3 regions of the uncultured Anaerofustis sp. genome follow, and region 1 is predicted to be linked to each of the others. Evidence: predicted binding sites of a transcription regulator. Region 1 holds the regulator's gene; each other region holds the start of a gene.

Evidence for each region. Region 1 encodes NrdR, which represses ribonucleotide reductase genes. Its sites were predicted from a motif close to CACNANATNTNGTG; they were not measured.
Region 2: Q0516_RS07445 (anaerobic ribonucleoside triphosphate reductase) is a predicted target of NrdR. The motif match lies at 8,637-8,650, and genes of this name have one in related genera.
Region 3: Q0516_RS02785 (vitamin B12-dependent ribonucleotide reductase) is a predicted target of NrdR. The motif match lies at 5,295-5,308, and genes of this name have one in related genera.

The regions. Positions count from the first base shown of each region.
Region 1 covers NZ_CALHFB010000021.1:13,202-23,366, forward strand. The annotation lists gene mtaB (tRNA (N(6)-L-threonylcarbamoyladenosine(37)-C(2))-methylthiotransferase MtaB) at 1-821, shown strand, start outside; gene Q0516_RS02305 (PHP domain-containing protein) at 818-1,690, shown strand; gene Q0516_RS02310 (D-alanyl-D-alanine carboxypeptidase family protein) at 1,835-3,013, opposite strand; gene spoIIM (stage II sporulation protein M) at 3,066-3,698, opposite strand; gene Q0516_RS02320 (NUDIX hydrolase) at 3,788-4,327, opposite strand; gene nrdR (transcriptional regulator NrdR) at 4,327-4,791, opposite strand; gene Q0516_RS02330 (sortase B protein-sorting domain-containing protein) at 5,231-5,425, opposite strand; gene Q0516_RS02335 (MucBP domain-containing protein) at 5,413-7,644, opposite strand; gene Q0516_RS02340 (alcohol dehydrogenase catalytic domain-containing protein) at 8,059-9,093, shown strand; gene proB (glutamate 5-kinase) at 9,227-10,015, shown strand; gene Q0516_RS02350 (glutamate-5-semialdehyde dehydrogenase) at 10,035-10,165, shown strand, end outside.
Region 2 covers NZ_CALHFB010000041.1:59,530-69,694, reverse strand. The annotation lists partial or broken gene Q0516_RS07460 (DNRLRE domain-containing protein) at 1-5,160, opposite strand, end outside; gene nrdG (anaerobic ribonucleoside-triphosphate reductase activating protein) at 5,336-5,854, opposite strand; gene nrdD (anaerobic ribonucleoside-triphosphate reductase) at 5,856-6,194, opposite strand; gene Q0516_RS07445 (anaerobic ribonucleoside triphosphate reductase) at 6,206-8,539, opposite strand; gene Q0516_RS07440 (2-hydroxyacid dehydrogenase) at 8,788-9,771, shown strand; gene Q0516_RS07435 (TIGR02206 family membrane protein) at 9,788-10,165, opposite strand, start outside.
Region 3 covers NZ_CALHFB010000026.1:27,210-37,374, reverse strand. The annotation lists gene aroB (3-dehydroquinate synthase) at 1-570, shown strand, start outside; gene aroA (3-phosphoshikimate 1-carboxyvinyltransferase) at 571-1,809, shown strand; gene aroC (chorismate synthase) at 1,787-2,878, shown strand; gene Q0516_RS02800 (chorismate mutase) at 2,875-3,792, shown strand; gene Q0516_RS02795 (shikimate dehydrogenase) at 3,795-4,598, shown strand; gene Q0516_RS02790 (shikimate kinase) at 4,600-5,094, shown strand; gene Q0516_RS02785 (vitamin B12-dependent ribonucleotide reductase) at 5,349-8,312, shown strand; gene Q0516_RS02780 (TraB/GumN family protein) at 8,441-9,604, shown strand; gene Q0516_RS02775 (prephenate dehydrogenase/arogenate dehydrogenase family protein) at 9,619-10,165, shown strand, end outside.

The sequences.
Region 1 (10,165 bases):
CTTACTGTATCATACCCTACGCCAGAGGTGTACTTAAAAATGCAAGCGTTGAAAAAGTACTGTCGCAGATCAACGCTTTAAGCAAAAAGGGATACAGGGAAGTCGTAATAACGGGTATACACGTGGCTTCGTATAAAGCGGATACGGGAGAGAACCTGATAGACCTGTTGGAACTTATAGATAAAGAAAATAAAGTAGATAGGATAAGACTGGGGTCCTTGGAGCCTAAACTGCTAACGGATACATTCCTAAATAGACTAAGCAAACTTAAATCATTTTGTCCTCATTTTCATATATCTCTCCAAAGCGGATGTGATAAGACTTTAAAGGAAATGAACAGAAAATATACGACCGAAGAGTATATGGAAATAGTACAGAGAGTAAGAAAATACTTCGATGATCCGGGGATAACCACAGATATAATAGTGGGCTTCCCGAACGAAACAGACGAAGATTTTGAAATAACAAAAGAGTTTACGGATAAAGTCGGCTTTTCATATGTTCATATTTTCCCTTATTCTCCAAAGCACGGTACACCCGCAAGCGAAATGAACAATCAAATCACAAAAGAAGTCAAGTCCAAAAGGGCAAAAGAACTTAAAGAAGTAATGGAAAACAAAAGAGAAGACTTCCTAAATGATATGATAGGCAAAAGAGAAAAAGTACTTATAGAAAAGAAGCTCAATGATGATATGTACGAAGGTTACAGCGAAAACTACATATATGTGGAAGTAAGAAGCGATAAAGATATATTCAATAAAATAGTCGATGTCAGAATAACAGGAAAAACACCGACACATTTAAGGGGTGAAATAATATGAAAGTAGATCTGCACATTCATTCAAATGCCAGCTCGGACGGAGAAGTAAGTGTAAGTGACATAATAGATATGTCCATAAAAGAAAATCTCAAATACATAGCCATTGCGGACCACGAAAGCATCGATAACGTACAAAATGCTCTCGACTACGCAAAAGACAAGGATATCACGGTCATACCCGCAGCGGAAATATTCGTTTCCCATAAGGGAAAACTCCTTCATATGCTGGGGTATGGTATAGATATAAAAGACGAAGCACTGAATGAAGAAATAGCAAAGATTTGGAAAGGCAGAAAAGAAGGCGTAAAAAAACAAATAGACCTAATAAGAAGCAAAGGACTTAAAATAGAAGAAAAAGAAGTATTCGACTACGCTACGGGAGATATACCTCTGCTTTCGGCTTATATACATGCAATACTCATTGAAGAAGAAAACAGAAATCATAGACTGGTACACGGTCTTACAGACGATATCGACAGTATCATCACCCTTTCGAGAGAAGCCTTCGGAGTGGGAAAAGAATTATACGCACCAACATATATGCCCTCAAGCGAACACCTTATAAAAGTGATAATAAATGCGGGAGGAGTTCCGGTCATAGCCCACCCCGGAGTGGATATAAAAGACGAAATACATATCCTCGATGAACTCAAAGAGTATGGCATAAAGGGCGTGGAAGCCTACTATACTTCCCACACTGAAGAACAAAGCGAAATGTACAGGAAATACGCCATTGATAACGGACTTTTTTATACCTGCGGAAGCGACTTCCACGGAAGTTTCAAGCCTAAAAACAAGCTGGGCTGTGTCCAAACGGATAATAACGAACAGGCAATAGAAGGGATATATAAATATTCAAGGAATTTGTAATTTGATACTCCCCGCCTCGGGGCACTACGCCTCGCTTCGCGAGATTCCGCGCCCCGAAACCACTTTAAAAACAACGACCGCAATCGAAATTTCAGACAGCATACAAACGCATACAAACAAAAAAACACCCCAAAGGGTGTTTTTTTATCTCATCATAACAAACTGCTTAAAAGTATTTCCTATAAAGTCAAATGCCCCGACTCTTTGGATATCTTCGCTCGCAATCAAATCCGAAGTGCCTATGACCTTATCCCCGTCGCTCACGGTTACCGTCCCGAGCTTATCTCCCTTTTTAACGGGAGCGTTTATTTTCTTGTTATCAAGCTTTACATCGGATTTATATTCCTTATTTTCGTTCTTATTCATCAGGGTAGATATGCTGTCTTTTGCTACAACGCTTACCTTGTCTTTATTTCCCTTATTCACCTCTACATCTGCGATAACTTTATCCTTTTCAACTACATTTTCAGCCTTATATGTGCTAAAACCGTAATTTAAAAGCTTGTTTGCTTCGGCAAATCTGGTCTTTGAATCCGGTGCATGAAGTATAACTGCAATAAGCCTCAAGTCCCCTTCTTTTCCCGTTGCGGATACGCAGTGCCCCGCGTCTGCGGTATACCCCGTCTTTAGTCCGTCCACCTTGTCGTTCATCCTAAGGAGCTTATTTGTATTGCTAAGTGTCCTTTCCTTGTCGTTCTTCTTGCCTATCTTTATCGTCTTCTGCCAAGTGGAGCTTATCTTGAATATATCAGGATACTTGCATACTTCCTTGGTCATAAGAGCGATGTCGTAAGCGGAAGAATAATGGTCGTCTGCAGGAAGTCCGTTGGAATTCACAAAGTGAGAATTCTTCATCCCAAGTTCCTTTGCTCTGTCGTTCATCATAAGCACGAATTTTTCTATACTTCCACCTACGAATTCACCCATAGCCGCACAGGCGTCGTTTGCGCTCTCTATGATTATCGCATTCAAAAGCTCATCCACACTCCTCATCTCTCCCTCTTCCATAAACAGCTGACTTCCCCCCATTTTGCTCGCATAGTCGGAAATCGTCACCATATCGCTCATGTTTATGGTCTTGTTATTTATGGCTTCCAAAATGAGAAGTATGGTCATTACTTTGGTCACGCTGGCAAGAGGAAGTTTTTCGTCCTTGTTCTTTTCATATAAAACTTTCCCCGTTCCCGCATCCATCAGTACGACCGATTTACTCTGAATATCCATATCCACTTCATTCTTACCTTCCTCCTTTGCAAATACAAAAGACGAAGACGTAAAAATCAGAGAAAATGAAAGAATCAAACTAACTATTTTTTTCAACATATCTATCCTCCTAATAAATAATTATTATGTAAATCAAAAAATATTATTTCTTTTATAAAAATGTGGACGAAAATATCACAATAAACATCGGCACAACATAGCTCTCTATATATATACCAAGCACATTGAGTAAAAATGCCAAAACGATATAAATCGTATACCTTATATAAAAAGCAGAATTGTTCACTTGCTTGTAACGGCTTTTATTGTTCTTTTGGATTATATACTTAAAGGAAGAAGCCGTGACCGAAGCAAATAATAAAGCGGCGGTCTTTATAAGGTTTTGTACTATAAGCACAGCCAAAGCAAAGAGTATACCCTTGAGCCCGAACTTATATATAAAAAACGTATTCGTAAATCCAAGCAAAAATCCGTTATAAAATACTATGCTTATGGAATAAATAAGACTAAGTACGCTAAGCCCCAGTATCCATAAAAACACGTATATCTTCGCATCTCTTAAAAGCGTCGATGTAAATATTTCCTTGCTGTTTATAGTGGAAGTATCTTTGGTAAGGAGAGAAAAGAAAGAATTGATATAATTTACCAGCTCTTCAATCTGCTCAGCACTTAAAAAATATATCGTGACTCCCCCTATCGCAACACCGAGTATGAATACGAACAGGAAGAATAAATATTTATTTTTGTTTTCTTTAAAGTGATAATTAATAAATTCTCTAATCATAAACTCAACCTTTTGATTTAATAAGAACAATAAAAAAGACATGCCCTGATACTAAAGGGTATGTCCCATTCTCCGATTTATGATTAATTTTATATATTATTTTCCAGACAGTACCTCATAATCGAAGCAACCGTCTTTGCATCTCGTATCTCTCCTTTTAATACACTGTCTTTACATTCTTTTATATCGATTTCCACTACGTTTAAGAACTCATCGTCATCCAAATTCTGCTTTGTCCTTTTAAGGTCGGTAGCGAGATAAACAGAGATAACTTCATCACAGTACCCTACCGCTGAAAGCATATCGAAGTAATGTACTATTTTGCCTGCTTTATACCCTGTCTCTTCTTCGAGCTCCCTCATTGCAGCTTCCGTACGGTCTTCATTTCCTTTGTCCAGCTTACCGGCGGGAAGTTCCGTAGTAACATCAAAGATAGCACTTCTATACTGCTTTACGAGCACGAGCTTATTATCATTCGTTACTGCAAAAACAGCGCATGCACCGCAGTGTTCAAGGTTGTCTCTGGTTGCCTCTTTGCCGTTCGGAAGTATTACGGTATCACGCCTCACATCAAAAATATTACCTTCAAAAAGCTTTTCCGTCTTTATTACTTTCTCTTCTATCTCCATTATTTATTCCCTCTGTCACTAAGCATAGTCTTAAGTTCGTCCATAAAACTGTTCACGTCTTTGAACTGTCTGTAAACCGAAGCAAACCTTACATATGCTACTTCATCCACATCTTTCAGTCTCTTCATTATCTCTTCCCCTATTATGGTGGAAGATACTTCCTTTTTTGCTATTTTTTGAATTTCGCTTTCTATATCGTTTACCATATGCTCTATCTGCTCAATGGAAACAGGTCTCTTTTCGCATGATTTTATGATGCCGTTCATTAGCTTGTTTCGGTCGAAAGACTCTCTGGTACCGTTCTTCTTTACCACTATCAAAGGTATCGTCTCTACTTTTTCATACGTTGTAAATCTCTGAGCACAAGATAAACACTCTCTTCGTCTTCTTATCGCAGTATTATCATCGGTAGGTCTGGAATCTATTACTTTACTTTCTATATAACCGCAGTGTGGACATTTCATTTTTATTTCCCCTTTCGCAGCGAGTAAATATGTATACCCTATTTATAGTAAAATTATATACCAAAAAAACGAGTTTTTCAATATTTAATATGAATACATTACCTTTATTATTATGTTATAACACATTAAAAGTGAGTATTATGTATTATATTTATCTATATGATATAAAATAATGAATACCTATGACTACAAATCAAATATAAAATCCAAACAAAGGTAAAACGGACAATAATCAAAATAAAAATTCCATTAATGATAATTTGTTTCACGAATGAGATACATAAATATATGGTTAAAGAAAAACATTTAAATAAATATTAAAAAATATTTGAAGAAATCATAACCAAAACAAATTATAAGTAAGTATACTCCATAAATATTATTGATTTTATAAGTCGTTTAAAGCAATAAAAAAGACAGGTTTGACCTGCCTTATTTATTATGCTTCTTTTGATTTTCTTATCATATACATCACTCCGCCTGCCGAAATCATTGCAAGGATAAAATATAAACCAAGATTATTCTCATCGGACGTCTTTACCGAACCGGAAGGAGGAGTATTTTTATTTGATATATCTCTTCCGTTACTCGTTCCCACAGAATTTTTCTTCTTACCATTATCTACACTATCCATTTTTTATAAACAAAAATGATTTCCTGATCGTCTCTTGAATAAAAACCGGTTTTACTGCCCAGCGTCTTTACATATTCATATCCTTTTATATTAGGGTATTTTATATCATATCTTTCTTCCAAACCTCCGGTATATACGACTTCTTTCTTTATCGTATTCCCTTTTTCGTCTACGAATTTTACCGTTACCTTACCTACTTCTTTATAAACATACGTAACGACTTTTACATCTTCGGCAAATTTACCGCTTTCTTTGCCTTCAACCTTTACCAGTTCAAATCCCTTGATATTCTCTTTTTTTGTCTTATAATTATCGCCTATTTGACCGTCATAGACATTATCAGGATGAATGGTGTTCCCGTTGATATCAACATATCTTGCAACGACACTGCTCGCGGTATCTATAGCAGATAAAGGATTATAAACGACGGTTATTACCTTCACATTTTCCTCTATTTTACCCTTTTCTTCCCCAACGACTTTTTCCACTTCATATCCCGGTATTTGAGGTTTAGGGACTTCATATTTATCTCCCACGCTCCCGTTATGAACGACGTCCTCTTTTATGATATTCCCTTCTTTATCTTCATACCTTACCACAACGCTTCCGCCCTTACTGTCATCTGCGGCATCATCGGGACTCTTCTTAATATAAATATATTTTACTTCCTGGCTGCCTTCTGTAAATTTACCGCTTTCACTTCCCACGACTTCTTTGAAATCATATCCCGGTATAACAAGTTTTGATGTCTTATAATCATCCCCGACTTTTCCTTTATATATCAAATCGGAATGGATTTCATTGCCTGCTTCGTCCACGTACTTCGCGGTCACATCACCTCTTTTGACAGGTTCAGGAGGTGCTTCCTTTTTATAAACATAAGTAACGATTTGAGGAGTATGTATGAACTTACCAGTCTCATTGCCCTCGACTTTTAAAAACTCATATCCCTTTATCTCAAGCTTGCTTGTTTTATAATTGTCATTTTCAAACCCCTTATACACTATATTTTCGCATAACTTGTTCCCGTCTTCATCCACATATCTTGCAGTTACCGTACAAGGCATGGACACTTTGTATACAAAGGTAACATCAATATTCCCGTCAGGAAATACTCCCGAAGCATTTCCCTCGGTCTTTACATATTCATATCCGTATATAGCTTCTTTATCTATATTATAAGGCTCGTCTTTTTCGCCTTCATATATTTTATCATCTTTTATCTTATTCCCGTTTATATCCACAAATTTTGCTGTAACGGTACCCTTAACTATCTTTTTATATACAAAAGTAACATCTGTATTACCTTCAGGGAATGTTCCCGAAGCGTTCCCTTCTGTCCTTACATATCTGTACCCTTCTATATCCTCTTGAGACACACTGTAAGCTTCCCCTTTTTCGCCTTCGATCTGCTTGTCATCTTTTATCTTATTTCCGTTTTCATCTACATAATGTACGTTTACAAATCCCTTAGGCTTGAGTTCCTCGATTACTTCGTCAGGGTCGATATATTTATCCCATATTTTTATGGCATATACTTTTCCTCCGGGTGTAGCTTCCGAACTAGTGGCTATATCATCAAAGAAAAATCCTAGTCTGGTTTTACCGTTTACTACAGCCGGAACACCCTGGTCATTACTGTCATTTACCTGTAAATCAAGTGTTTTGGTATCTCCGTTCACTATGTATGCTTCAAAAGACTTTGACTTGTTTCTTCTGACTATCATATCTACGACTTTATTAGCCGGTGTTGTACTCGATCCCTGCACAGCATAATTATAAAATCTAAGATGTCCGCTGTCGTAAAAATAAAATCCTGTATCCACAGCCGAATTCTTATAATCTATGATTTTTCTCCAGCCCGGTCCTGTCTGTTCAAAGGAGAATTTAAGACCGATAGTATATTCTTCACCGATATTCTTGTCTATATCGATATAAAATCCGCCGCCTCTCGCCTGAGTGGATTTCCACTGAAAATAAGGTCCGTAGCTGTCCGAACCGTAAGACGTGGAAGAATTGTTCCTGTTGCTATTTCCCGTACTGCTCCATTTTGTAAGTACTCCGTGCCCTTTTTGGTCGGTTAAATTGCTGTTGAAATTGTACTGAACATAAGGTTCATTTTTCAAAGTCGCCGCGTTTATCATACTCGGAACCATAAAAACAAATGCAATAAGCATGCAAATAACGCCAATTCTTTTTCTTAATAATTTTTCCTTCATTATTATTGCTCCCCCTAGCTTTAATCAAGTTACACAAAGTATACCTTGTGTAACAATAAAAAAAGATTTAATTATAAGATAAATTAATACATATTATTATTTATTATGATATATTTCTTGTTTTTTTCTTAAATATACCGCATTAGTTTTAATATACCACATTTGTCACAAAAATTATACCTTTTTAGACAATTTCTTAAAATTTTTAACCACAAAATTATTTATTTATAATGGATTTTATTATTTATATTAAAAAATATACTATTTTATCGAAGCAAATCAACATACTAAAATAATAAACAGGGGCGCGGAATCCCACGAAGTGAGGCGCAGTGCCCCGAAAAAGAAAATAATGACAAAGAAATAAAATGGTGATAAACTATACTTAATAAAATATTAAGCGAGGTAGAAAAATTGAGAAAGGTAATGTTATACGAGCCGGGAGATTTAAGGCTCATAGAATGCGAAAAACCAAAAGCGGGAAAAGGAGAAGTACTTATAAAAAACGAAGTTTCTCTTACCTGCGGTTCAGATGTAAAAAGTTATATCAGAGGATATGCAAAACATACACCTCCGTATAACATAGGTCACGAATGCAGCGGTGTAGTCGCAGAAGTGGGAGAAGGAGTTACTAAGTTTAAAGTCGGAGACAGAGTGGTGGCTCATAATTCGGCTCCGTGCAACGAATGTTACTACTGCAAAAAAGGAATACATTGCATGTGTGAAAACCTCATTACAAATCAGCTCAAAAACGGAGGTTTCAGTGAGTATCAGCTCATACCGGAAATAATAGTAAAACAAAATATGTTCCATATCCCTGATGATATGAGCTTTAAACAGGCGGCACTTCTCGAACCTTTTGCGTGTGCGGTTTACGGAGTTTCTGAGATACCCGTTGAACAGGGAGACTACGTAGCTGTAAACGGATGCGGTCCGTCGGGACTTATGTTTATAAGACTTTTATATTTAAAAGGGGCAAGAGTCATAGCCTGCGACAAAAGCAAAGTGAGACTTGAAGCGGCAAAGAAGCTCGGTGCTCATGATGTAATAAATATAGAAGAAGTAGACGACCAAGTTCAGGCTGTCAAAGATTTGACCCCGGGGAAAAGAGGAGTCGACGCTGCCGTAGAAGCAGCGGGAAGCGTAAAAGTATGGCAGATGTCTATCAACATGGTCCGTCCGGGAGGATTTGCACTTCTTTACGGAGGAACAAAAGCGGGAGAAGAACTTACTGTAGATACAAAACTTCTTCATTATTCTCAAATCACGATAAAAGGACTTTATCATACGACTCCTTTATATGTAAATCAAGCATTTGAACTATTAAAGATGAAAGTCATAGATGAAAAGGATTTTCTTTATAACGAATACAAGCTGGAAAATGTAAAAGAAGCATTGATGAACCATCATGAAGGGAATGTGATAAAGAACTACATAACATATAATTAAATATAAATAAAAAGAAGTTTAGTTTTCTAGACTTCTTTTTTAATCTATATTTAAATTATTATACATTAGTTTTCTTTACAATTCTGCTTGTTTTATTATATAATAATAAATAAACTAAAATTAAGGATAGATTATGAAAAACGTAGTGAAAGCAAAAAAAATTGTCATAAAAATAGGAACTTCCACGCTTACTCATAAGACGGGAAATATAAATATAAGAAGAGTGGAGCATTTGGTGAAAATAATTGCAGACCTTAAAAATTCCGGAAGGGATATAATCCTTGTTTCTTCGGGAGCGGTAGGGGTCGGAATGGGTAAGCTCGGGATAGACAGAAAACCCAAGGACTTATCTCAAAAGCAGGCTCTCGCAGCCATAGGACAGTGCGAACTTATGTATTTATACGATAAATTATTTTCGGAATATAACCATAACGTAGCACAGGTCCTTCTTACCAATGATGTAATTTCAGAAAAGGAAGATATCCTTAAAATAACCAACACATTTGATAAACTGCTTAAATACAACGTCATACCGATAGTAAACGAAAACGATACGGTAAGCACGGAAGAACTTGAATTCGGAGATAACGACACATTATCCGCCGTAGTAAGTTCAATCATAAAAGCAGACCTATTAGTTATCCTAACGGATATAGACGGACTTTACACAGATAACCCAAGTAAGAATAAAGATGCAAAGAGGATAGAAGTCGTTGAAGAAATAACCGACGATATAGTAAACTGCTGTTCCGACGCGGTAAATAACCTCGGTACCGGAGGAATGATAACCAAGATCAAAGCGGGACAAATAGCCTTTGAAAATAATTTTGATATGGTAATTTTATCATCAAAAGACCCTAACGATTTATACAGTCTCTTTGACGGAGAAAACAAAGGAACGTTATTTAAAGTAAGAAAGTGAGGAAATACAGATGTTTAATATGAACAGTTTAGGCAAAAAAGCTAAGATAGCAGGCAGAAGCATAAGCGATTTGAATACAAACAAAAAGAACGAAGCTCTTGAGTGCATCAAAAATGAACTCATAAGCAACATGAAAAGTATCATTAAAGC
Region 2 (10,165 bases), on a different contig from region 1:
CGAGGATATAATATCATCATCGAAATATCTAAATACCATTATATTACCGCTTCTGTCTTCAATCGATACTATTTGACAGTTTCTGTCAAAGGTAGAAGTATCACCGTCTTTTGTTTTGATAATATAATTTACATCTATTACTTCACTTAAATCTCCGTCGCTGTCAATATCGTCTACATCCAATTTTTCTATTTTAGTTAAAAGAATGTATGTTCCGAACGGACTTTGGTATTTTGTTTCTCTTGATAGTATATTTCCGCTTGCTTCATCAATATTTTCTTTAACGGACAACTTTTCATTCTTTATCTTTGCAAAATTATAAATGGTTCCGCTTCCGTCTTTATAGACCATACCCATTTCATCGCCGTACTCATCGTATGTTTCAAGTAATATTTGATTGAATTCACAGTCCCAGCCTATTCCAAGAGGTGTCACACTCGTGGAATTACTGTTATACACTCTCGACATATCTATATCATAATTCTTGCCTTTTACACTCCCGTCGGACTGTTCGTATACAAAGTTACCCATACTTTGCTCTACTTTACCGTTACTTACGGGAGTTTCAAAATCGAAATATCCCCAGTAATCTTTATCTCCGAGGCGCTTTGTATATTCATCAATCGCCGGTAATTCAGAATGATGATCCCCAAGTGTACCGTTACTCTTCCTCACCTTTCCGCTGAAGTCCTTAACTGCCTTTACCTTGTATGAAAAGTCTTTTTCGTAATTCATTATAGCGGAAGATCTGGTCATAATTCCTTCATTATTATTGGCATTACTGTACTGATCTATAGGAGTATAGCTGTCAAACCAGTAATTGTCTTTCACACCTTCGGCTACGACTTCGGCTTTATTGACATCAAAAGTATCGCCTTCACTTCTGTATATTTCATATATAACATTATCGTTATCAGCTCCTTCGACTTTATCCCAGCTGATTTTGGTTCTGTAATTCAGTCCGCTCTTAACCTGCACGTTTTTAGGATTGTATTTATTCATCATATCGACTTTTAAAACATCCCCGCTTGAACCTTTTGCAAGAACATTAACCGAAGATATTGAAGGAGAGTTTTCACCATTCCCTTTCAAGACAGCTTTTAGTTTTATATTATTTAATTTTAAACTATCTAATATGAATTTATCTCCGCTTCCTCCTAAATAATATTCTTCATCATTATTTACTTTGATATATTCTTTATCATTAAGACTTAAATAATATTCGATTTCACAGCCTTCAGGAATGGTATCTTCTGCCATTACTTTAAGAGATAATGTATTTTCTGATACGATTCCCGCAGCCTCCGATTTGATTATATATTCGCCGGATATGCTCTTATCTGTTAGGCTTATCAAATTATTTTCTCTTTTTAAGTTAGTTAAAGTCTCATCACTTACATCGATATTATCATATAAATTATAATCATAAGTCGGAACAGAATATTTAGTCGTTTCACTTACTGTATCCCTGACAATCAAGCTATGTATGCTGTCATCGGCGAATTTTTCATTATCTGAGAAATCAAATTTACCGTCTTCACCCTTTGTTTCAGTACTTCCATCTATATAATAACTTGTATTATTTTCATTATAAGATTCGTTTTGAAGGGTCTTTAAACTAAAGGAAGCTTTTTCTTCCCCAACCAAAACCATATCTTCACTTTTTCCACCGTCAGTAACAGTAGTTTTTTCTACACTAAAATCTGCATCGTGATGTATGACATCTTTCTTTTCAACTACAATTACATTATTGGTATTATTAACGTTATTACAAGTATCTTTAGCTTTTACTTTAATACTTAATTTCTGTCCTATAGGGTATTTATCATTATCCTTCAAATTTAAAACAGCTAAAGTACCGGAAATATTATCTTTTTCTTTTGGATTATCAACAGTTTTTACTAAAGTATAATCAGACTCTGCCGGATTTTCTCCATTTGCAATCATAACATCGTAACTAAGTAAATGCGGATCTTCCACTGTACCTTTTAAGAAAACCAAATCTATAAATTTAGAATTCATAGCAGGTTTAGATATGCTAATAATAGGTGCGGTAGCATCTACGGTGTACTTCAAGCTTCTTATAGTACCGCTTACTCCGTCATGATCTACAGCTTTAAAGTAAAATGTATGAGCGCCTTCCTTTAGGTTTTCAACACTAAGGGTTGCTGTTTTATTTTTATATCTGTTATTCTCATCTATATTAGGATTGGAATCTTGTATACTAATCCAATTTTCTTTATTATCCATAGCATACTCGATATGATCTACTTTGGATATACTTTCGTCTCCCTTGACCCAACTGTAATTTAGTTCTATATTATCATTACTTCCTCCAAACACCTTAGCAAAGTCTACTATAGGTGTAGGCGGAGGGTTTGATATGCTTACATTTCTTAAAACTTCACTCTTGTTTCCAGCCTTATCATTTACGACTATTTTTATTTTATAATTACCCTCGTCATAATTTGTTGTATCAAAATTATAATTTCCGCTGTTTTCAGTGAGCAGTTTTTCTTTTCCATTACTGTAAACAAGATATATCTTGCTATCCTTTATCCCGCTTACAGCATCTGATGCCGTATATAAAATATTGGAAACCAATTTCAAGACGGCATTTTCATCGGGAGTATTTATGTCAATTTCAGGAGAGGTCGTATCTTTATTATATATAAAATCTTTTTCATCATAAACTAGGTTATCACTTGAATAAAATCTAAATATGACTTTGTATTTTCCGTCAACCAGTGTATCTATATTCCCAAATACATTACTTACAGCATATTCTTTATATTCCTTCGGATATCCTGTTACTGAAGAAGGGAAAATAAGATTTTTTTCACTAAATCCGCTAACGGCACTCCCGTCTTCTTTTAAAACATTACAAGTTATCTTACCTAAATTTAATTCTTTATCACCGTCTTTATAGTTGACCTTCCAAGAAATAAACATTTCTTTATTGACGTTATTAATATATGTATCATCAGATAAAGACGAAGTCGTATTTGCATGATCTATCTCAGGTTTTACCATATTAGAAATAGTATGATTATCGCTTTGAACTTTAGTACTTGTATTAGCTACATTATCGGTAGCACAAATTTTTACATAAACATTCTGATTTGGAGATATATTGGAAAACAAGGCACTCCCCGAAGTTACTTTCATAGATTTTATCAAAGAATTATTACTGCTACTATATAATTCAACAGTATAATCTTTTACTCCGCTATGAAATGTAGAGGGCAAATCAGCCACGGTTTTAAATGTTACTTTAACATTAGCCTTTGTATTATCTGTATTCGACCTAGAAGAAGTAATAGATATTCCGGATTTATTAATAAGTGCTGGAGCACTCAAATCTACTATGAGTGCAGCAGATTTACCGGTACCTATATTTCCCGCTTTATCGACACCCCTTACACCAATACCCCATTTACCCTGACCCAGTCCGCTTATAACCGATGCAGGAACAGTAAAAGTACCGTTAGCAGTATTAATCCCGGTAGATGCATAATCTTTATACATTGTACTTGTCCCATCAGCAGCAACCTTAATTACCTTATACTGAACATAATCAAGAATATTACTTTTAATTCCCACCCAGCTTACTTTAACTACAGGTTTGGATTTACCTATATACAAAGGATTTTTACCATTTAATAGTACACTACTTGCAGTTGAAGAGGGTTTAGGAGAAGGGACAGTATAGTTGACAGAAAGAGTAGGTCTCTTTGCCGCAGTGGAAGATCTCGTACCATGAAAAGAATTATAATTTTTAGTACCTGAACTTTCTACACTCGCTTTTAGCAATATACCGTAATTAGCCTGTGTACCCCTTGCCCATTCCTGTACAAGCTTTGTTATATTCAAAGAATGCACTGCGGTAGTGTTGCTAAGCTTCTTTGAAGCATATACCGTAGAAGTCCATTTAGGTCTTTTGTTCCATGTGACCTCACCCAATGCCCAAGATGAAGCATTTTTATGAACTTCCACGGTTGAAAACGGTGAACCGTTACTTAGCTCATAAAGTTTTAATGCGGCACTTGTGACATAATTATTCTTGATTTTAGCACTTAGCTCAGGAAATTTCATTAAAGTCCTGCAGACTTTATCGGTGGAACCATAACCTATCGGCATTTTTCTGATTGTACTAACGTAGAAATTTGAAGTTGGATATCCGCTTTCTATATATACATCTTTAACGCCGTCTGTAGACTTTGCGGTATATGTAGGGTCGATAATAACAGGATATACTCTGTTATCATCATCAAGATAATCCCTTGATACAGTTAAAATAAGTTTATATTTATCATTTTCTTTATCTATTTCCTCTAAAGAATAATGTAAGTCTTCACTGTATGCACCGCCTTGTGAGCTGTCTGTCATATAAGGCACTAAAATAGCACCTTTCTCTTCTCCCGAAATTTTATCATTAAAAAGAACTCCTCCTACTTCGGGAATAGTAGGAACCATTCCTCTGCAGGTAAGTTCATAATAAAATTTATTATTATCCGGTTTTTTATTTAAAATTATATTTTCTTTAATACCGTTATCCAAAGGTATATATTCCAGCTTTACGTTCTTATCATCCGTACCGTATATAATTTTGGTATTCTTTTCTTCATTAACTTCATATATATCGGTTATATTCTCTTTTTGTAATTCACCCTTTGTCTCATTGCTATCTGCTTCTTTTTCAAATATAGGTCTGAATGTAACTTGATCTTTACCGTCTTTGGAAACTGATATAAGTTTATTATCCGCAAGATCCAAAGGCAGCATAACATCGGTCACACCCCTTACATTTTTATATTTGTAATCAGAAGCACTTCTGCTTCTCTTTTGAGGAAGAGTCTCAATGGAAGTGTCATAATCAACATATTCACCGTTTTCGTCTTTTTCTCTGACGTTATCTGTATACACGTCGATAGTTCTGGATCCATCCTCGTTTTCATAAATGGTATAATCTTTCCCCTTTTCGATTACATCATCTTTTCTCGATGTATCTACTCTCATGCTTTTTACATCACTATTTTCAGCTGCCTTAGCAAATATTGGCGAAAATCCACCCAAGAAAACTTCAAAAAACAATAAAAATGCTACGAGTAGCGATACAAACTTCTCTATTCTTCTTCTAATTTTTCTTCCCTCTTTCATTTTATACTCCTTTATACCACAAGCTCAAACCATGTTATTTACACATGATATTCACTTAATTTTCATATAATAAGAATATCATATAGTAATATCGTTTACAACAATATTTGATAAAATATATCATTATTTACCATTATTATTTCTTATTAAGTAACATAAATAAAAAAGACTTCATTTAGAAGTCTTTTTCTATAATTTTATAATTATTTTCTATCGTATTTTTAACATCGATCCTTCTTTGATTGGAGCTTCCAACAAAGGTTTTATCATAAGTTTTATTTTTAAGCTCAAATTTTCCATCCATTATATAATCATTTAATTTTATAAGCTTTAATATATAAGGATCATTTTCACTCATTTTCAATAAATCTTCAAATAAAAATCCGGTATAAGTAATTAAATTCAAACCTTTATTTTTAATTTCCTTCCCTATTAAATATAAACTTTTAGCCTGCATGAAGGGTTCTCCGCCTGAAAAGGTCACACCGCTTAAAAGGGGATTATCAAATATAGCATTTAATACTTTTTCATGACTGATAACTTGTCCGCCGTTAAAATCATGAGTTTGGGGATTATGGCATTCAGGGCATTTATGAGGACATCCCTGGACAAAAAGAGTAAACCTCAGTCCCGGACCGTCTACAATGGATTCTCTGACAATGCCGGCTATCCTTATTTCTTTTTCTTCATCCATACTAAAGTCTTTCCATATTAGAATTTAGAGAATGTTTTACCCTATCCTGCTCTTCACTTCTTTTAGCATCATTAAATCTATCCAAAGTACCTACCAAATATCCGGTTATCCTTCTTATCCTATCGAAAGGAATAGGTTTTACTTTCGCACTTCTTCCGATATATCCGCTTTCTTCATCCGCATATAAATTAAGTTCAATCACTTCACTGTTTTTTTCTCTTTCAACTTCTTTGATATATGCTTTGATTTCTTCTTTAGTTAAATTATCTATATTTCCGTATACATACACATTAGTATCATTTATTTTAGTTTCATAAGTTAATTCTTTTGCTGTGTTCATTATATTACCTCCTATAAGTTTTCCATTTGTGAATTTAGTGAATGCTTCACTCTATCAGATTCTTCAGCCCTTTTTCCATTATTAAATCTATCCAAAGTACCTACCAGATATCCTGTTATCCTTCTTATTCTTTCGAATGGAACGTCCGTGTCATCTTCTTTTCTGTGACAGTGAGGGCATTCATCATAGATTACCCCGTTATATCCGCATACAGGATCTCTGTCAACAGGATGATTTATAGCACCGTAACCAAGCCCCATATCTTTCATACATCTTACTATTTTTTCAAATGCTTCTAAATTCTTTGTCGTATCACCGTCAAGCTCAACATATGTTATATGCCCGCCGTTTGTCAGTTCATGGAAAGGTGCTTCTTTTTTGATTTTATCAAAGGCACTTATATCATATCCAACAGGTACATGAAATGAATTTGTATAATAATCTTTATCGGTTACACCTTCGATAATACCATATCTCTTTTTATCCATCCTTACAAATCTTCCGGATAATCCTTCGGCAGGAGTCGCAACCAAAGAAAAATTGAGACCGCGCCTTTCTGTTTCTTCATCTACTTTATCTCTCATGTGAGAAATGATTTCAAGTCCGAGTCTTTCGCTTTCTTCACTTTCCCCATGATGTTTACCAACTAAAGCAGTCAGTGTTTCCGCAAGCCCGATAAACCCGATACTTAAAGTACCATGCTTCAAAACTTCTTCAACCGTATCATCCGGCTTTAAATTTTCAGAATTGATCCATACTCCTTCACCCATTAAGAACGGAGAATTTCTTACTGTCTTTGAACATTGTATTTTAAATCTGTGCAAAAGCTGTTTAACACAAAGGTTCATCTCATCATTAAGCATTGAATAAAATTTATCAATATCACCTTTTGCTTCTATAGCAAGTCTAGGAAGATTTATGGAAGTAAAACTTAAATTTCCTCTGCCGGTCACTATTTCATTATCTTTATCAACATTTGCCATTACTCTTGTTCTGCACCCCATATAAGCAATTTCAGAGTCCGGATCTCCCTCTTTATAATATTTTAAGTTGAAAGGAGAATCTATAAAGGAGAAGTTAGGAAATAGTCTCTCACTGGAAACTTCTATAGCAAGTTTAAACAAATCATAATTAGGGTCTTCAGGATTGTAGTTAACTCCTTCCTTCACTTTAAATATTTGAACGGGGAAAATAGGAGTTTCTCCGTTTCCCAAACCTGACTTTGTTGCAAGCAGGATATTTTTAATAATCATTCTTCCTTCACTGGAAGTATCGGTTCCGTAGTTTATTGAACTGAAAGGAACCTGTGCACCGGCTCTGGAATGCATAGTATTTAGATTATGTATAAGTGCTTCCATAGCCTGATATGTAGCTTTGTCGGTTTCTTTCAAAGAACTTTTCTTTGTAAAAGAAATTAGAGTATCAACGTCGTCATGGTCTAATTTATCAAGTTCTTCTCTCTCAAGTTTTAAAAATTTTTCATTATCATCAAGCGTAGGATACAAACCTGATTTTTCTTCGATATTTTTATATATATCCTTAGAGACTTCTTCACTGTTTTCTATCCCGGCGAGAAGTTCCAAGGCTTTAGCCATATTCGTGACATAAATTTTTCTATATGTTTTTTTTACACCCTGAGCTAAATCATAATCGAACTTCGGAATACTTTGTCCGCCGTGCTGATCATTTTGATTGGACTGTATGGCAATACAAGCGAGTGCGGAATAAGTCCTTATATCCTTTGGCTCTCTTATAAATCCGTTCCCTGTAGAAAATCCGCCTTTAAATAATTTTGTTAAATCTATCTGACAGCACGTCGTAGTTAAAGTATAAAAATCCAAGTCATGAATATGAATATTACCTTTGGCATGTGCGGCAGCATGTTTTTCGTCCAAAATAAACATTTCATAAAAGTTTTTTGCACCCTCGGAACCATATTTTAGCATGGTTCCCATGGCGGTATCACCGTTTATATTTGCATTTTCTCTCTTTACATCATTTTCAATGGAGCTTTTGAAAGTCAGATCTTCATATATCTTCATCAGCTTGGTATTCATCTCTCTGACTTTATTTCTTTCCGCCCTATATAGTATGTAATTCTTTGCAGTTTTGGCATGTCCGCTTTCAATCAAAGTCTTCTCAACCGTATCTTGTATTTGTTCCACAGTAGGAACTATATCTATATACTTATCGTTTAAAATATTATCTACTTTATCAGATAGCTCTTTTGCCGTAGCATAATCCTGTCCGCCCGCTGCTTCGGCTGCTTTATAAATGGCATCTGTTATCTTCTTCTTTTCGTATTTACTTGTACGTCCGTCTCTTTTTAAAATCTCTGTTACCATCATTATTCTCCTATATTTTCTAATCGGTTCAACTGCCTCATCAAGGCTACGTTAACAATTATATATTGTGGTATATAATATTGTCAAGCACAAAAAACACAATATATTGTGTTTTATTGATTTTACTTGACTTGGGAAATAATATAAGTAATTAAGAATTTTTCCTGTTATGAATTATAAATATATACTCGTATTTTAGACTTAAAATTAAAAAGAATATAAATGAAAATTCTGAGAAAAATACATATATGGAAAAGATATGTTTTTTTAATACGAAATCTTATGATAGAAAATGGTTTGATTATTACAACAAAAATTATGAAATAGAATTTTATGAGAGCAGACTTAACAAAAACTCTGCTATTTTAGCTTCGGGTTCCAGCGGCATAATTTCTTTTGTAAATGACAATTTGGATAAGGATACTATTGATGTTTTATATGACTTGGGAATTAAAGTAATAGCATTAAGATGTGCCGGATATAATCATGTCGATTTAAATGCGGCAAAAGATAAAATAAAAGTACTGAACGTTCCTTCATATTCTCCAAGCTCAGTAGCTGAATATGCAATAGGCATGTTTTTAACTCTAAACAGAAAAATACACAAAGCATATACCAAAACAAGAGATTATAATTTTAGTCTAAACGGTATGGTCGGATTTGATTTAAAGGGAAAGACAATAGGCATAATCGGAACGGGGAAAATCGGAGAAGAACTTATAGATATATGCAAAGGTTTTAAAATGAATGTGATTGCATACGATCTATATCCCAAAAAAGATAGTGATATACAATATGTCGATTTAAACACTCTTTTAAATACCAGTGATATAATTTCTCTTCACTGTCCTTTAACCGAAGATACAAAATATCTAATAAATGAAGAAAATATAAGAAAAATGAAAAAAGGAGTTTATATAATAAATACTTCAAGAGGAGAATTAATTGAAACTGATTCATTAATAAGTGCTCTTAAAGATGGCTTTATAGGAGGAGCATGTCTCGATGTATATGAAGGTGAAAAAGATTTCTTTTACGAAGATAAATCAGATCTAATCAAAAGAGATGATAAGCTATCGGCTTTAGTTTCAATGCCAAATGTTATACTCACATCTCATCAGGCTTTTCTAACAGATGAGGCTTTGAAAAATATCGCAAAAAATACAATACAAAACTTAGATGATTTTTATGATAGAAAAGAATTAAAAAATGAAGTTAAAATAAAAGGATAGACTTTAGTCTATCCTTTTAAGCTATCTGTTCACTTTCTCTATTAGCTTTTTTCCTGTAAATCACTTCCCAAGGCAGATACATCAACAGCCAAGCACTCAGTACTAAAACAATCAAAGCTATTAAATAACCTCCGCCAAAGATATCATATAAAAATACCAACGGAGACCCTTTGGACGGTCCATTTAAGAACATAAAGTTTGTATCCCATAATTTATTTATAAAATATATAGGTACAGCAAGGATACCTATAAGTAAAGATGTCTTTGGTAAATTCCTAAAATCAGGTTTCAATCTGCCGCTGTATAAAAGCATCGTAACAAATACAACCAGCCACGTATGTATAGTAAAAGAATTTATATTTGAAAAATGCATCATCGGATACTCAGTCCAGTT
Region 3 (10,165 bases), on a different contig from region 1:
GTTTTAATAGACCCAAATGTACTTGCAACCCTTGATGACAGGACAGTAAACGACGGATTTATGGAAGTCATAAAGTACGGCTGTATATTCGATAAAGAATTTTTTGAACTGTTATATTCAATGCATTCAAGGGAAGATATCTTAGAGCATATAGAACATATAATATATAAAAGCTGCGATTTAAAAAGAAGAGTGGTTGAAGAAGATGAAAAGGATACCGGGGAGAGAATGAAATTAAATTTCGGTCATACTCTTGCTCACGGGATAGAAGCGTATTATAATTATGAAAAGTACACTCACGGCGAAGCGGTAGCTATAGGCATGTATGAAATAACAGCTCTGAGTGAAAAAAAAGGTCTTACAAAAAAAGGTACAAGTGATAAAATCAGAGATATACTTGTGAACTTCGGTATGGACTATGATATAAACGCAGTACACAATGAAAATATTTTATCTCATATATCAACGGATAAAAAAAATGAAGGCAGCGTTTTAAACGTGATACTTTTAGATGAAATAGGAAGCTGTTATATTTATAAAACAAATTTAGAATTTTTTAAGGATGAATAAATGGACAACATAAAAATCACACCAAATAAGCTTAAAGGAAAAGTAAATATACCTCCTTCAAAGAGTATGGCTCACAGAGCGATCATATGTGCGGCACTTTCAAAGGGAAAATCAGTAATAGATAATATAGATTTATCCGATGATATAATCGCAACCATATCGGCAGTAAAAAGTATGGGGGCTGAAGTTATAATAGATAAAAGAAAAGTGACTATAAATGGTATATTCAATTCTTCAAGTAAGGATGACTTTACCGTAGACTGTAATGAGTCGGGGTCTACATTAAGGTTTTTTGTTCCCATAACAATGCTTTTAAATGTTAAGAAGACTTTTATAGGTAAGGGGAACTTAGGAAAAAGACCTCTGGATGTATTCTATAATATCTTCGATAAGCAGGGGGTAAAGTATTCTTATAAAAAAGATATTTTAAACTTAACAATAGAAGGAAGATTGAAACCCGATACCTTTGAAGTAAGAGGAGATATCAGCTCTCAGTTCATAACGGGATTGCTGTTTACTCTACCTTTACTTGAGGGAAATTCAAAAATAATTATTACTACCGATTTGGAGTCTAAAAGTTATCTTGATTTGACTTTATCGATGTTAGAAAAGTTTGGGATAAAAATCATAAATAATGACTATAAGGAGTTTATAATAAAAGGGAACCAAGAATATAAATCCATGGATTACACTGTGGAGGGAGATTATTCTCAGGCTGCATTCTTCCTATCAGCCAACTATTTGGGAAGCGATATAGATGTCTTGGGGCTTGATGAAACATCTCTTCAGGGGGATAAAGAAATCATCAAGTGGCTGGATGTCTTAAAAAATTCTGAAGAAAAGATTATAGATTCGACGAACTGTCCGGATATAATTCCTGTACTTACCGTATGTGCCGCTCTTACAAAGGGTGAGACAAGGATAATAAATGCGGGAAGACTGAGGATAAAGGAATGTGACAGGCTTTCTGCGATATCCAGTGAACTCAATAAGCTGGGAGCGAAGATAACAGAAAACGAAGATAATCTTGTTATAGAAGGCGTAGAAGAACTAAATGGCGGACCGGTAAACTCTCATAAGGACCACAGGATTTCAATGAGTATGGCAGTCGCATCAACAGCGGCAAAAGATGATATAATAATAAAAGATTATATGTGTGTAAGAAAATCTTATCCTACATTCTTTGAGGATTTTGTAAGCTTGGGAGGAGAAATTCATGAGTGCGACATTTGGGAATAATTTCAAAGTTACAATATTCGGACAGTCTCACAGTGAGGCTATAGGCGTAGTCATAGACGGTTTGCCTGCGGGAATAAAGCTTGACTTCGATAAAATAGATTTTGAACTTAAAAGAAGACAGGGGGGAGATAGGTTTTCTACTCCAAGAAAAGAAGCCGATACGCCGAAAATCATAAGCGGTTATTTTGATGATAAAACCGCAGGCTCTCCTCTTTGTGCCATATTTGAAAACAGCAACACAAGAAGCAAAGACTACAGCGAATTAAAAGTAAAAATGAGACCCTCTCATGCGGATTATCCGGCATATGTAAAACATAAAGGAAATAATGATTACAGAGGCGGGGGAAACTTCTCCGGAAGACTGACCTTACCTCTTACTTTTGCGGGTGCGGTCGCTAAACAGCTTTTGGAAGAAAAAGGAGTTTATATCGGCTCTCATATAAAGAAAATAAACAAGGTGGAAGATATTTCTTTCGACAAGGTCAATATAAATAAGGATAAACTTATTTCTTTAAAAGAAGAAGTCTTTCCTTTACTTGATAAGAGTAAACTAACTGAAATGGAAGACGTTATCTTAAAGGCGAAGAATGACCATGATAGTGTCGGAGGTATAATCGAATGTGCAGTGCTGGGATTTCCCGCAGGGATAGGTTCTCCTTTCTTTGACAGTATAGAATCAAGATTATCTCATCTTCTATTTTCCGTACCTGCCGTAAAAGGTGTTCAGTTCGGAGAAGGTTTCGGATTTGCAGATTTACTCGGAAGCGAAGCAAAAGATGAATATTACTACGATGAAGACGGAAATGTAAAAACGTATGATAATCATAACGGCGGAGTCCTCGGCGGGATTTCAAACGGTCAGCCTATCCTCTTTTCGGCTGTGATAAAGCCTACGGCAAGTATATCAAAACTTCAGCGTACTATCGACGTAGAAAAGAAAGAAAATACTAAGCTTGAAGTCGTGGGAAGACATGACCCTGTAATCGTCAAAAGGGCAATTCCGGTAATAGAAGCTGTAAGTGCAATATGTTTATATGATTTTTTATTAAGTGAGCAGGTGGTTTTATGAGAAGTTTAGAAGAAAGCAGAAGAAGAATAGACGAAATAGATAAAGAATTGGTAAGGCTTTTTGAAGAGAGAATGAATACCGTCGTATATGTTGCAAAGTATAAAAAAGAACATAACGTGAATGTTTTGAATAAAAACAGAGAAGCGGAAGTAGTTGAAAAAGCTATAAATAATCTCAGTGATAAAAAATATGCGGAAGAAGTGGCAGATTTCTTTAATCATTTAATGGATATAAGTAAAAACTTTCAAAGAAAAGCAATCGCTAAAAAAATAGTTAATAATCTTAAGGAAAGTATATTTATAGATATAAGACAAACCGCGTCAAAAGTCGGATACAGTATGATGATAAATCCTCTTACAAAAAAAACTTGCGATATATATTTCGGGGAGAAAACCGAAAAAATCGAGTTTAGTTCTTATGATGATATAATGTCGGGACTAATCGACGAAAGTCTGGATTATGTGCTTTTGGCTGTAGATAATGCCATGGAAGGTCATATCGCCGAACTTTATAATCTGCTTGAAAAATACGATGATATTTACATAAAAGATAAGTTTGTTACGGATGAAGACGGAAACAGACTGGAGGATGTTCATGGACTAAACACCGAAAATTATAATAAATTTATAATCCTCGGCAAATATAAGAGATTTATAAAAGACAGCAATAAGGTGGATTTGATTGTAAGGATAGATAACGAGCCTAAATCATTGGGACACCTTGTAAAATATTTTTCCAACTACAATATCAATATAAATAAGATCGATTCGAGAGAAGCTGACAGTTCCGTTAAGGATTTCAGCGTTTTTATCAATTTTGACGGTAGCCTTGAAGATAAGAACATTCTTAAAATGCTTTCCGGTTTAGAGGGGGATGTTCCTTATTTAAGACTTGTCGGTGCCTATAGGGGTTAAGTATGAAAAAATTTGGTTTGATAGGAGAAAAGCTTCCTCACAGCTTTTCAAAGATACTCCATAACATAGCTTTTGAAGTCTTAGATTTAGATTATGGATATGATTTATATGAGATAGATTTAAATACTGCTAAGGATATAAAGTCATTTATGATAGAAAATGAACTTGACGGGATAAATGTGACTATCCCTTATAAAGAAACCGTCATGAAAAGTCTTGATAATATAAGTGAAGAGGCTGAAAAAATCGGTGCTGTCAACACTATTAAAAATGTCGGAGGTAAACTTTACGGATATAATACCGATTACTACGGATTTTTATACACTTTAAACAGTAATAATATAAATATAGATAATAAAACGGTTGTAATACTGGGCAGCGGCGGTGCAAGCAAAGCTGTCGTAGAGTGTGTAAAAGATTTGAAAGCAAAAAGTATATATCTGGTAAGCAGAAACAAAACAGACAAAAAGTCCAAAGACGGGATAGCCTTAATTGATTATAACGATTTAAAGGATATAAGAGGAGAAGTTCTTATAAATACGACTCCGGTGGGAATGTATCCCAAAACGGGTTTTTCTCCGGTAGGCAAAGATATTATAAGTAACTTTAATAATGTAGTGGATGTCGTATACAATCCTCTTGAAACCAAACTTATGAAAATAGCAGACAGCTTAGGTAAAAAATCCTTTTCGGGGCTTACGATGCTTATAATGCAGGGGCTTAAGTCTGAAGAGATATGGAACGATTTTAAGTTTACAGAAGAAGAAATAAATATAATAGTAAATAAAGTAAAAAAGGAAATATAGTATGAAGACGAATATTCTCTTAATCGGTATGCCGGGCTGTGGTAAAAGCAGTGTAGGGAAAGCCTTATCAAAAAGCATGGATTTAAAATATATAGATATGGATGATTATATAGAAAAAAAGACGGGAAAAGCCATAAGCGAACTTTTTGAGAAGGGTGAAGACTATTTTAGGGATATCGAAACCGAGTGTGCTAAGGAACTATCGTATAGGGAGAATATGCTTATTTCCGGCGGAGGGGGGATAATCCTAAGAAAAGAAAATATGGATTATTTAAAGAAAACTTCTACGGTCATCTTCATAAACAGAAGCGTTAAAAATTTACTTAAGTCTAAAAATTTGGGAGCTAACAGACCTTTACTTAAAGATAATGAAAACCATATATATAATTTATACAACGACAGGATAGGATTATATAAGAAGTATGCCGATATCGAAGTGGACAACAACGAATATTTTAAAAATTGTGTAGAAGAAATAATGAGAAAAATAAGATAAATTTTCGACAAAATATAATAAAATAAAAAGCATGTGTCATAATTGATACATGCTTTTTTGATATTTAATACAAATATAAATAAATATGTTTCGTTTGTATCTTAACTTGACTTAAATAGTATAATTTTGTGGTATAAAAAATATATTGAAAAAAGTAATATTAGTGATATACTAATAATTGTACCTGATTTCAGATAATATACAATATATGGTATTTTGGGTATAATAAGTATAAATAAAGGTGGAAACGGTAAATGGATAATTTGAGTATAAGTAATATTTTTACCAGACGATTTACTAAAGAATTGGAAAGAGATCCAAATAAGACGGTTTTTGACTTATTTGAATATAAAAAAGTCGACGTAGAAATATTTGATTATAAAACAAATAAAAATATATTTGAAATGAAAGATTTGGAATTCCCTGAATTCTATTCTAAGAATGCGTGTAATATAATCGCTTCCAAATATTTCAGACGTGCGGGAGTAGGTTCAAAGAACGGACACGAAACGAGCATGAAGCAAGTTGCTGACAGAATGGTCGGATTTTGGGCTGATGCACTTGTCGATGAAGGTCTTATAAGAACCAAAGAACAGTATTCTATATTCTATGATGAACTTGTTTATGCCCTTATAAATCAGATGTGGGCTCCGAACTCTCCTCAGTGGTTTAATACGGGGATAAAAAGGAATTACGGTATCGCAGGCGAAAGTGACCATTTATATTACTATGATATAAAAAGCGGGACAGTCAAAGAAAGTAAAGACAGATATACGAGGACTCAGGCTTCGGCATGTTTTATCCTCTCCATAAAAGATACTCTTCTAGGAGACAACTCTATATCAGAACAGTACATAACAGAAACGAAACTGTTTAAAGGAGGTTCAGGGGTTGGGACCAACTTCTCTAATTTAAGAGCCATAAATGAGGGGCTTTCAAGCGGAGGAAAATCCTCCGGTCTTATGAGTTTCCTTAAAGGTTTCGACAGGAATGCGGGGGCTATCAAAAGCGGCGGGACAACAAGAAGAGCCGCAAAAATGGTTATTACCGATATAGATCATCCCGAAATAGAAGACTTCATCACTTGGAAAGCGAGAGAAGAAGACAAAGTAAGAGCTCTCGGAAAAATGGGCTATGATATTTCCATGGACGGAGATGCTTATGCTACGGTCAGCGGGCAGAACGGTAATAACTCTGTAAGACTAAATAAAGAATTTATGGATAAGGTCCTCCATTTAGATGAAAACCCCGATGCGGACTTTGAACTTAAAGGCAGAGTCGACGATAGGGTAAACAGAAAAGTAAAAGTCAAAGAATTATGGGATTTAATTTGTCAGTCTACTTGGAACTGTGCAGACCCTGCGGTTCAGTTTGACGATACGTTCAATGACTGGCATACTTGTCCTGCAGGCGAAGACGGTAAAGTCGGTGCAAAACACAATAGGATAAATGCGACCAATCCATGCAGTGAATATGCTTTCTTGGATAACACCGCGTGTAATCTTGCTTCCATAAATATTTACAGATTTTTCTCAAAGGAAGAAGGGAAATTTAAATTAAATGACTATATCCACTTGATTTCATTGATCCAGTTGGTTCTTGAAGCTTCAATACATTGGGGACAGTTCCCTACAAAAGAAGTAGCAAGAAAGAGTCATTTATTCAGGACCACAGGTTTGGGGCTTGCCAATATGGCATCTCTTCTAATGGTATTAGGATATCCTTACGACAGTGATGAAGGACGAAACCTATCGGCTTCACTATGTTCTATAATGACGGCTCAGTCTTATCTAGTCTCTTCTTTGATGGCTAAAGAAGTCGGTCCTTTCGATAAGTTTGATATAAATAAGGAACACTTATTAAAAGTACTTAGGAATTCCGCAAGATGTTCTCTTGCCATAGATGATAATTTTGAAGGACTTGATTATTCTCCCGTTCGTCTTGATGAAGATTTAATGACGGAAATGGGGCTTGAAGAAGTCTTGAATGCGGGAAAAATACTTTGGATAAAAGCTATAGAAGGTGCAAATCGTTACGGTGTAAGAAATGCTCAGGTAAGTGTCATCGCTCCTACGGGAACTATTTCCTTTGCTATGGACTGCGGAGCTACATCACTTGAACCATTCTATTCAAACGTTGTTTACAAATCACTTGCGGGCGGAGGTATGATGGAGCTGGTAAATCCTGTTTTGGAAGACGCTCTTATCAATTTGGGATATTCTTCGGAACAAGTAGAAAAAATAAAAGATTATTTGCTTGAAAAAGATGAAAACGGAATGTTCGTTCATTTTAATTTAGATAATGCTCCTTATTTGAGAGAAGAAGATAAAAAAATATTCGAAACTGCCAACGATATTTCTCCTAGCGGACATGTTCTAATGGTTGCTGCGGTAACGCCTATGATAAGCGGTTCCGTTTCAAAGACCGTTAATATGCCTGTTAACGCTACTGTTAAAGAAATAAGCGATATATATAAGCTTTCTTATATAACGGGGGTAAAAGCTATTTCCGTATACAGAGACGGGTCAAAAGCCTGTCAGCCTCTTAATACAGCCTTGAGTGAAGACAGCGACTCATTGGAAAACCTTACTTATGACGCACTTCTTGATTATGCGAGAAACTGTAAGAAAGGCAGTCTTCACAGAGTAAAACCCGACGGAATGAGGACGAGCAGGACTCATGCGGCGAAAATAGGGGATATCGAATTATATGTGACAATAGGATTTTATAAAAACGGAAAAATGTCCGAGCTATTCGTTTCAACGGATAAAGAAGGGACCGTAGTAAAAGGTCTTCTCGCTTCGCTTTCAAAATCCATATCAAATATGCTTCAGTATAATATCCCTGCAAAGGAAATTTCTAGGTTACTTCGAGGTCAGCAGTTTGAACCAAGCGGATTTGTATCAAGACATCCTTATATAAAGAATGCTTCGAGTATCGCGGATTTACTGAGTAAAATAATTGATATCGAACTTGGAGATTATTCCAGAGTGCAAATCAAACCAACGGATATGGAAGAAAAGCTGTACAGCGGCTCAGTTAAGAAAAATGAAGAAAAAGCAGATGAAAAAAGTGTTACTTATGATGAAATAAAGGACGATCCCGATACCGAGAGAGTATACGGAGAGGTATGCCCTTTTTGTTCTTCAACACAATTATTTACCAACGGTACATGTAAAGTGTGCAGAGAATGCGGTTCGACTACGGGATGCAGTTAAAATAAATGTAAATAAATTGTTAAACCCTTTATAAATTATTATAAAAATGGTAAAATATATGATAGTTCAAGACCCTTTAATTGATTTTAAAGGGTTTTATGTTAATCTAAGCTAGATTTGGAGGAATTATGTCTGAGACGGTAAGGAATATTACTATAAATGGCAAAGACATAACTTTGATTGGTACTGCTCATGTATCAAAGGAAAGTGCCATTCAAGTAGAAAATTTAATTAGGGAAATAAAACCCGACAATGTGTGTATAGAACTGGACGAAGGAAGATATTCTTCTCTGGAAAACAATAAATCATGGCAGGATACGGATATAGTAAATGTAATAAAGGAGAAGAAGACTACTTTACTCCTAGTAAATCTTATTTTGAGTTCTTATCAAAAGAGGATAGCGGAAAGCTTTGATATAAATTCCGGACAGGAAATGATAAATGCGATAAACGTATCTAAGGAGATAGGATGTAAACTTACTCTTGCCGACAGGGATATAAAGACTACTTTTTTAAGGATATTTAGGAAGATGTCATTATGGGAAAAGATGAAACTTCTGTCAGGACTTATTTTAAGTTTCTTTGAAGATGAGGAACTAACCGAAGAAGACCTTGAAAATATTAAAGAAGGGGATTTTATAGAAAATGCTTTGCTTGAAATCAGCGAAGATTTCCCCGATTTAAAGACTTACCTCGTTGATGAGAGAGATCAGTATCTGTCACAAAAGATAAAAAATGCCGAGGGAGAAAGAGTGGTCGCTGTCGTCGGAGCCGCACATATGAACGGGATAATAAAAAATATTGAAAAAGATATTGATTTAAGTGAAATAGATACCATACCAAAAGGCGGCAAAGCAGGAAAAATAATCGGTTTTGGCATACCGATACTAATACTTGCAATGATATTCGTAAGTTTCTTTAAAAGTATTTCAACGGGAATGTCGCAAATAGTGAGCTGGGTATTATTCAACGGTACTTTAAGTGCTCTTGGTGTAGTTCTTGCTCTTGGAAGTATCCCTTCTATTATAACGGCGTTTATTGCAGCGCCTTTTACTTCTCTTAATCCTCTTCTTGCGGCCGGCTGGTTTGCGGGGCTTGTGGAAGCTCATATAAGAAAACCTAAGGTATCCGACTTCGAAAGTTTGAGCAGTGATTTGGAGAGTTTCAGAGGCTTATGGAAAAATAGGATAACTAAGATATTATTAGTCGTAACTTTCGCAAATTTAGGGAGTATGATAGGGACTTTTGTTGCGGGAGCCGATATTTTTAAAAGTTTTCTGAGTATATTTTAATTAAGGAGTTTTATATGAATATAGCGGTAATAGGACTTGGACTTATAGGTGCGTCTTTTGCAAAAGGGATAAAACAGCATACGAATAATAAAGTATTTGGGTTTGATATAAATAACGAAACGCTGACAAAAGCAAAAAGGGACGGGACTATCGATGATATCGTCCTTATGAATAACATGAGAGAATACGATATGGTAATCGTTGCTCTTTATCCGGTAAATACTATCGAAGTCTGCAAAGACGTTGTTAAAACGATGAAAAAGGGTTCCACCTTAGTTGATTTGTGCGGGATAAAGGGAAGTATCATAGACGAAATAGAACCTGTAGCATTAAAAGCCGAAGTCGATTATATCGGGACCCATCCGATGGCGGGAAGAGAGCTTTGGGGATATGATGCGGCAGTCAATGATTTGTTCAAAGGTGCAAGTTTTATAATTACAAAGACGGAAAATACCAATATGGAAAAAGTGAAAATTCTTGAAAGTCTGGCGGAGGAGATGTTGTTTAAAGAAAGCGTAGTTACAACGCCGAAGGAACATGATAAGATAATCGCTTTTACTT